Regions from separate parts of the Sulfitobacter sp. 1A12779 genome, predicted to be linked through region 1. Evidence: riboswitches for the same ligand, from Rfam matches in the RefSeq annotation. Region 1 holds a riboswitch; the other holds the start of a gene.
What was found. A riboswitch is a leader RNA that binds a small molecule or an ion and turns the genes downstream of it on or off. The one in region 1 is predicted to bind cobalamin.

Region 2: another riboswitch for cobalamin. It lies ahead of ACGYLQ_RS01475 (CbtB-domain containing protein); the one in region 1 lies ahead of ACGYLQ_RS14560 (DUF1636 family protein).

Annotation. Positions count from the first base shown of each region.
Region 1 is NZ_JBIFFU010000012.1:95,186-99,509, reverse strand. It holds gene ACGYLQ_RS14575 (FecCD family ABC transporter permease) at 1-394, opposite strand, end outside; gene ACGYLQ_RS14570 (ABC transporter substrate-binding protein) at 449-1,384, opposite strand; gene ACGYLQ_RS14565 (ABC transporter ATP-binding protein) at 1,399-2,181, opposite strand; gene ACGYLQ_RS14560 (DUF1636 family protein) at 2,178-2,585, opposite strand; cobalamin riboswitch at 2,706-2,921, opposite strand; gene ACGYLQ_RS14555 (CobW family GTP-binding protein) at 2,947-4,026, opposite strand.
Region 2 is NZ_JBIFFU010000001.1:305,227-309,550, forward strand. It holds gene pncB (nicotinate phosphoribosyltransferase) at 1-151, shown strand, start outside; gene ACGYLQ_RS01470 (PAS domain-containing protein) at 155-1,165, opposite strand; cobalamin riboswitch at 1,331-1,548, shown strand; gene ACGYLQ_RS01475 (CbtB-domain containing protein) at 1,582-1,752, shown strand; gene ACGYLQ_RS01480 (CbtA family protein) at 1,966-2,649, shown strand; gene ACGYLQ_RS01485 (hypothetical protein) at 2,661-3,173, shown strand; gene ACGYLQ_RS01490 (DUF1636 family protein) at 3,246-3,620, shown strand; gene cobW (cobalamin biosynthesis protein CobW) at 3,617-4,324, shown strand, end outside.

The sequences.
Region 1 (4,324 bases):
CGAGCGACCCGAGGAAGGCGAGCAGGGGGACGGTCAGCCCTCCGAGGAACAGCCCCGTGTGCAGTAGGGCAAGAATGGCGCCGAATGCGCCACCTGCCGAAATGCCCAGCAGATGCGGGTCTGCTAGCGGATTGCGGGTGACGGCCTGAAGGCTTGCGCCGACGATCGCCAATCCCGCCCCGACCAAACAGGCGAGGATGGCCCTCGGCAGGCGGATGTTCCAAACGATGGCCTCCCGCCCGGCGGACCAGTCCACGGCCACGGCGCCGGGGGCGGCCTTGTTGACCAAGATGCCCCAGACGGTTTTGACGGGGACCACGACGGCCCCCACGCTCACCGCAATCGACAGCGATGCCAGCAGGATCGCGATGCCGAACAGGCAAGTGATCCACACCCCCCGCGTGGGTTTCCGAGGCGCTATCGATCGCGGTTTAAACGTCATGAATGCTCACTGCCCCCGAAACGCGGTGGCGAGGGTTTTGACCGCTTCGATGTTGCGCGGGCCGGGTGTGGCCTCGACATATTCCAGCACGACGAAACGGTCGTTGCGCACGGCATCGATGTCGGCGAAGGCGGGGTTCTCCATCATGAAAGCGCGCTTTTGATCGGCGGTGACTTCGCCGTAATTGACGATCACGATGACTTCGGGGTCGCGCGCGACCACGGCCTCCCAACCGACGGTGGCCCAGCTTTTCTCAAGGTCGTTCATGATGTTCGTGCCGCCTGCGGCCTCGATCAAGGCGTTCGGCATGGCATAGGCCCCGGAGGTGAAGGGCACATCTTCGCCGCTGTCATAGACAAAGACCCGGGGGGCGGTCTCAAGCGGGGGCAGCGCTGCTAGGAATGCGTCGAGTTCGGCTTGGTAGCCTTCGATCAAGCGCTTGGCGCGATCGGAGACGTCGAAGATCGTGCCGAGATTGCGCAGATCGTTATACATATCCTCCATCGCGGATGGGGCCTTTTGACCGATATGGATGCAGCTTTCGGTGAGTTCGTAGACTTGAATGCCGAAGGGGGCGAGCGTTTCCGGCGTCACCTCGCCGCCGACCTTCATGCCGTAGTTCCAACCGGCAAAGAAGAAGTCGGCATCCGCCCCGATCAGCACCTCCCGCGAGGGGTATTTCGACGACAGTTCCGGCAGCGCCGCGACACCTGCTGTCATCTCTTGGTCCAGTTTGTTCCAGCCCGAGATGCCGGTATAGCCCACCATGCGGTCTGCAAGGCCAAGCGCGAGCATCATCTCAAGCAGGTTCACGTCATTGGCGACCGCAGCTTGGGGCGGGTGATCGAAGGTGACTTCGCGGTCACAGCTTTGCACGGTGGTCTGGGCGAAGGCCGATCCGGCGATCATCAGGGCGGCGAGGGTGGTGAGCATCAGTTTCATAAGAGTTTTCCGTTTCAATCTGGAAGGGCAAAAAAGAAACGCGCCGCGCCGCTGGGGGTGAGCCGCTCGCGCTGCGCGTCGACGCGAAATGTTTTTGAGACGAGATCATCGGTCAGAACCGTATTTGGCGGGCCGAAGCCCTGCGGATAGCCGTCTTTCAGCACCAGCACCTCGTCACAGATGCCATCGGCCATATTGAGATCATGAAGCGAGACGACGATGGTCATGTTCAAACCGCGGATCAGGGACACGATTTCAAGCTGGTGGCGTATATCGAGGTGGTTGGTCGGCTCATCCAGGACCAAGACCTGCGGCTCCTGCGCCAAGGCGCGGGCGACCATGACGCGCTGCCTTTCCCCGCCCGAAAGGGTGCCGACATCGCGGTCGGCGAGGGGGCGCAGGCTGAGCCGGTCCAAGACGCGATCGATGATCTGCTCATCTTTCCGGCTTGATGACGAAAACGCCGCGCGATGAGGCGTGCGGCCAAGGCGGACGATCTCCAAGACCGTTAGCCCAAAAGACGGCGTCTGTTCTTGCAAGACGGCGGCGATGCGCCGCGCGGCGGCACGGGCGGAGAGGGACCAGATATTCTGCCCGCCCACATGGATCGACCCCGTCTGGGGCGGTTGAAAACGGTAGAGCAGGCGCAAGAGGGTGGATTTGCCCGCGCCATTCGGCCCCAGCACGCCCAGAACGCCACCCGCTGCGACGTTAAAGGACGTAGGGTGCAGAACGGGCTGACCCGATTTTCCCGGCGCCCAGCTTACATCCTTTACCGCAAGATCGGCGGCCCTCATGAGGCGCGCAGGTGGCTGGGTTTCAGCTCGATCATCGCTGCGGGCACCCGCGCAAGGGTGGATTTGCGCAGTTTGCCGGGGCGGTCCAGCGAAGAGCACCAGCCGTCATTCAATGTGGCATAGTGCCGGGCGAAGGCCACAAGGTCATCGATGTCTTCGTCAGGGTCGATATCACCAAAGAGGTAGGTCGCCTTTGCGCTGGCGTGATAGGCCACCGTGCAGGGGCGGTCGCAGCCCGCCATACAGGCCACGCCCGCGACCTCGAAATCCTCGGGGATCGCCGCGCCGGCTGCCGCGATTGCGGCGCTCAGCCTCTGGATCAGGTCAAAGCCCGGGCGGCAATCCGTGCCTTTGTGTTTGCATGAGGTGCAAACCGTAATCCTGTGGTTTTGATGCGTATCCATGTCGCCCTCCGCGAACGCGCGGGGGATCGAGCAGCCATGTTCTACAGCAGGGGAGTTTTCCTGTCGCCATCATGTTCTCCTAACCAGACACCCCGTCTGGGTTGAGTTGCAATTGCGGCCCCTCTCGGTGCCGGTGATGGCAGGTCTCCTGACTCGCGGATCGACGCTCGCCCGAACCTTCCCAAGCCTTAAGCTCAGTGGTTTTTGTCGGGGTCACTCACCGCTCACAGTTGCGGGGGCAGTTACGGTTTCGGCGCGCGCTGCTTGCCTTACCGTATTCCCTTTTCATCCCAGACGCCGCTGCGGCGGCTGGAAACCATCGCCATAATCTGTGGCCGAAGAGCCATGCCGGGTCAAGCTGCTATCCCGCCTGTCGCCCAGGCCCATCGCGCCGGGCGCGCAGCATATCGAGGCTCCGGTTCAGTTCGGGGTTGGTCATGTCGCGGGCGATGACGACAATGCGGGACTGCTGGTCGTCCTTTGGCCAGTCGCGCAAGGGGACGGGCGGGTCGAAAAGATGCTGCACGCCGTGAAAGACGAAGGGGGTGGGGACGTCTTCCAGATGCACAATGCCTTTGACCCGCAAAAGATCGGACCCGCGCAGCCTGACCAGCGTGTCGAGCCAAAGGTCGAAAGCCTCGGCCGGGATCGGTGCGTCTAGAACGATGGAGGCCGACCCGATCCGCGCATCATGTTGGTGGGTTTGCATCATGGGGGCGGATGCCGTGGGCGCGGCGAAGCCCGAGAGGTTGTCGAGCGGATCGGACTTCTCGACGGGCGTGAGCCATTCCATAACGTTGCCCGCATCAACCGCCCGCCGCATACCGCTGAGCCCCCAGAGCGATGCAATCGGGATAAGTCCGCGTTCGGCCTTGATGATGCGCGCCGTTTGGTTGAGGTCGCGCAGCCTGCCTTCAAAGGCGGCAAGCGCTTGCTGGGTCACCAAGTCGGATTTGCTGAGCACCAGCAGGTCTGCCATCGCCACCTGCGAGACGGCTTCGAACTGCTGATCCAGCGTGTCCGGCCCATTCGCGGCATCGACGACTGTCACAACCCCGTCCACGCGGAATTTGCGGGCCAGATAGGGATCGGCCGAGAAGGTCTGGAGAATGGGGCCGGGGTCGGCCAGCCCCGTCGTCTCGATTACAACGCGGTCGAATTGCACGCGCCACGTCTGCCTGCGGCGCTTGAGGTCTTGCAGCGTCCGCGACAAATCCCCCCTGATCGAGCAACACAGGCAGCCCGATTGCATGAGAATGACCTCTTCGTCGGCGGTTTCGATCAGGTCGTGGTCAAGCCCGGCCTCGCCGAATTCGTTCACGACGACTGCGATTTTGGGGGCCTCTTCGCTTGCGACGATGTGGTTGAGCAGCGTGGTTTTCCCTGCGCCGAGGAAGCCGGTCAGCAGGGTGACGGGGATACGTTTGTCGGTGGCGGGCATGGTTTGCGGGCTCTGCTATGGATAATCTGGGTAACGTTATAACATCACAATATGTGGTGCAACCCGTAGGCCGATGCCCCGCGCGTGCCAAATCCATGCGCTCAGCGCCCAAATTTTGGCAGCTCCACCTCAAATTGCCCAATCGAAGGGCGTTGTCGCTGCGCCGCAGAAAGCGACCTTGGGTTAGGGCTTGTTGCAACGCGCCCTGAAATTGAGGCTGCAGGGGCCTCGCTATGGGGCGGCGCCAAGGGAGTTGTCCGGCAAGGGGGGCATCCGCGCGCGATAACAATAAACGCTG
Region 2 (4,324 bases), on a different contig from region 1:
TTTGGTCTGCAAAGCGGTCAGCGCCAATGGGCGGCCCACGGTCAAACTCTCAGACAACCCGAACAAGGCGATGGGTCCGGCGGATGAAATCGCGCGTTACAAGCGTGTTTTCGGGGTCGGAGAGCAGGCCGCGCAGCAGGTGATCGTCTGACGGTCAGCCTTCGCCAAGGGCAGCCACGGGGAACTCCGCCGTGGCAATCAACCCTTCGGGCTGCCAATCGTAGTGCAGGGTGCCGCCGACCGCGCGTGTCAAGGACTGGATGATCCGCGAGCCGCTGTTGCGCGGAGATTTGATAACCTTCGGCCCGCCTGTTTCGCGCCAGACAAACCGCAGGCGGGCAGGCTCCTGAAGGATGGTGATATCGAGCATTACCCGCCCGGTATCGGAACTGAGCGAGCCGTGTTTCACCGCATTCGTCGCCAGTTCGTGCAAGGCCAGCGTCAGGGGCGAAACGAGGCGGTGCGAGATCAGCGGATTCGCCCCGGTGAGGTTGATCTGATCCTCGGTGGCCGAGGTATAGGCCCGCATGATCGGCCCCATCAGCGTCTCGAAATCCACCTCATGCTGGTCGCTACGGCCAATCGTGTCGAAATGCGCCGCGCCCAAGGCGGCCAGCCGCTCGATCACCTTGTCGGCAAAGGCCGCCGGGGTCGGCTCCTCGCGAGCGGTCAGGCGGACCATGGCGGTCATGACGTTGACGATATTGCGCAGCCGGTGCAGCAATTCGTCATCGGCCAATTGCCGGTGCTCCCGCTCCACCCGGCGGCGTTCGGAAACGTCGAGTTGCGAGCCGAAGAAGTAGACCAGATTGCCATCATCGTCATTGATCGGCCCCAGTTGTAGGGCGTTCAGGAAGCGGCTGCCATCCTTGCGGTAGTTCACGATCTCAACCGTATCGACCCGGCGCGCCAGTAGGATTTCGCGCACCGCATCGACGCTTTCGCGCGTGGTTTCCGGACCTTGCAGGAAACGGCAGTTCTGGCCCACGATCTCATCCAAGCCATAGCCGGTGAGATCGGTAAAAGCGTCATTCACATAGACGATGGGATTGTCCGGCAGGGTCGGGTCGGTGATGCACAGCGGCAGGCGGGCATAGCGCACGACCTTGCCTAGAACGTCTTCGGTCAGGGTCTGCCGAGCGTCGGAGACCGTGTTGTCGTTCATGAATTCCTGCCCTTCGATCGAAACTGGCCGTCAATGTGCCCTGCACGTGGCTTTTGGGTCAACCCGCATACTGGGGGTTGGGCCAGATTTATCTACTAAATGCTGTATGCGCCATACGGTTCCGCGAGGTTCGATAAATGCGGCTTGTCAGGAAGGGCCGAAAATGCGTAATTGAGGGCGCTTGGTGTCCCGAAAAGCGCCTTTGAGTGTGGGACCGAAAAGGGAATTCAGTAAGGGGTCGCCCGACCCTGAAGCCGAAGCCGCCCCCGCGACTGTAAGCGGTAAGCCAATGCCCCTCGTGCCACTTGTCCTTTCGGACGGGGAAGGCGGGCAAAGGCCACGACCCGCGAGCCAGGAGACCTGCCAGGCAAATGAAACGCTAGATGCCGTCGGGTGTGACGGTAAGGAGATTGAAGATGACGACGATGATTAAGACCGCCGGTGCCACGCGCAGCAAACTCGTACCGGCGCTGTTTGCTGCCTTATTGGGTGTGGCTCTGATGGCGCTGACCGGCCATGTGCAGGCCGCAGCACTGCATGATGCCGCCCATGACGTGCGCCACGCGACAGGCTTTCCCTGCCACTAAGCGCCGCGTTCGGTATCACAGGGGTCCGGGCTGCCATGCCGCAGTCCGGCTGTCTGTGATTCTGGTTTTCTTTCCATGCCCGCCTCTTGCCGTTTTGCCTGCCTCCGCCCTTGACCGTGTGGGCAGGTCTTTGGCGCATCTTGAGGCTGGCTGATGGCTCGGCCCGCACTTGGCGCGGCGCCGGGTGTCATTTCGCACCCAAGGATCATTGCGATGTTTTCACGTTTTCTGACTTCCGCCCTGTTTGCCGGGGCCTCTGCCGGCCTGCTGACCGGCTTGCTGCAACTCTATTTCGTGCAGCCCGTGCTGCTTCATGCCGAGCTTTATGAGACCGGCGCGCTGGTGCATTTCGGGGCCGACCCCGTCAGCGCGCACCCCGATTTGCCCGGTTTCGATGCCGCCCGCGATGGGCTGAGCCTGATTTTCACCATGTTGACCTATACCGCCTATGCGCTGATCCTTCTGGCCGCGATGAGCCTTGGCGAAGAGCGCGGCGCGGTGATCGATGGCCGTTGGGGCATCCTTTGGGGTGTCGCCGGGTTCGTGGCCTTCCACCTCGCGCCGGGGTTCAGCCTTGCGCCCGAAGTGCCCGGCGTTGCCGCCGCAGACATCACCGCGCGGCAGATCTGGTGGTTCGCCACCGCCGGGGCGGCGCTGGTGGCGCTTTGGCTGCTGGCCTTTGGCAAGGGTTGGGGCGCATGGATCGGGGCGGCGGTTCTGCTGATGGCCCCCCATGTCATCGGCGCGCCCGAGCCCGAGAGCTTCAGCGGCCCGGTGCCGACCGAGATCGGCGCGCTTTTCGCCGCCCGTGCGCTTGGCATCGGCTTGGCCGCATGGGTGTTGCTGGGCAGTTTCGCCGGGTTCTTTTGGCAACGTGAAGGCGCTCAGAGCGCCTGAGGGAGGTCGAAATGGATAGATCACTGGCGCTATTTGCCATTGGATTGGTCTTTGGCGGTGGCATTGGTTTTGCCATCGCCGCAAGCAACGGCGTGACCTTCGACGGCCATGACCACGGCGACCCTGCCGCCCATGGCGGCGGCGGGCATGTGGCCATGGATCACGGTGGTGCGGATCACGCGCGCATGCACGGCCAGCCCATCGCGCTGGCCGCCGAAGAGGCTCCCAGCCTTGCCATCCGCGTCACCCCCGACCCGATGTCGGGCCATAACCTTTTTGTTGAGACCGAAGGCTTCGCCTTTGCCCCGCAGAACGCCAGCGGCGAAAATCAACCGGGCGAGGGCCATGCCCATGTCTATGTCAACGGTGCCAAGATCGGGCGGCTTTATGGCCCATGGCTGCATCTGGCCGATCTGCCCAAGGGGGAAGTCACGGTGGAGGTCACCCTCAACGCCAATGACCACCGCCCCTTGGCGGTGAACGGTGCGCCGATTACGGCCCGTGAGGTGCTGACGGTTGAATAATCGCGCCGCCTCCCCTTTTCATGGCGGGCCGGAGCGCATACCCGGCACGCATAACCCGATGGGACAAGATCAATGAGCGCAACCCTACATGTCTGCATGACCTGCCGCGCCGGTGAGGTGCTGGAGGAAGAAGCCCCGCGCCCCGGCGCGCAGCTTCATGCCGCCCTCGACGCCGCAGGCGCGCCCGAGGGCGTGACCATCGTGCCGGTGCAATGTCTTTCTGCCTGTTCGCAGGGGGCCGCCGTGGCGCTGTCTGCGCCGGGCAAATGGTCCTATGTCTATGGCCGCTTGACCAAGGAAGACGCCGCCGACATCCTTGCCGGAGCTGCCGCCTATGCCGCCACCCAAGACGGGCTGGTGCCATGGCGCGAACGCCCGGTCATCTTTCGCAAGCAAAGCCTTGCGCGTATCCCCCCTTTGACCCTGCCGCAGGAGCCTACAGCATGAGCGATCTCGCCAAAATCCCCGTTACCGTCATCACCGGCTTTCTCGGCGCGGGCAAGACCACGTTGATCCGCCACCTGATGACCAATGCAGGCGGGCGCCGCCTTGCCGTTCTGGTCAATGAGTTCGGCACCGTGGGGGTCGATGGCGACATCCTGAAATCCTGCGCCATCGACGACTGCCCGGCGGAGAATATCGTCGAGCTGGCCAATGGCTGCATTTGCTGCACCGTGGCCGATGATTTCATCCCCACCATCGAAGCACTGATGGCCCTGCCCACGCGCCCCGATCACATCCTGATCGAAACCTCCGGGCTGGCCCTGCCGAAACCGCTGCTCAAAGCCTTCGACTGGCCCGCGATCCGGTCCAAGATCACCGTCGACGGCGTTATCGCGTTGGCCGATGCAGAAGCCGTGGCGGCGGGCACTTTCGCCGCCGATGTCGCCGCGGTAGACGCGCAGCGTCTGGCCGACGACAGCCTCGACCACGAAACGCCGCTCTCCGAAGTGTTCGAAGATCAGATTTCCTGCGCCGATATCGTGCTGATGTCCAAAGCCGATCTGGCCGGTCCCGATGGCCTCGCCAAAGCCCGTAAGGTGATTGAAGAGGAAAGCCCGCGTGAAATTCCGATCCTTGAGATGACCGAAGGCGTGATCGACCCCAAGGTGGTGCTCGGCCTCAACGCCGCCGCCGAAGACGACCTCGCC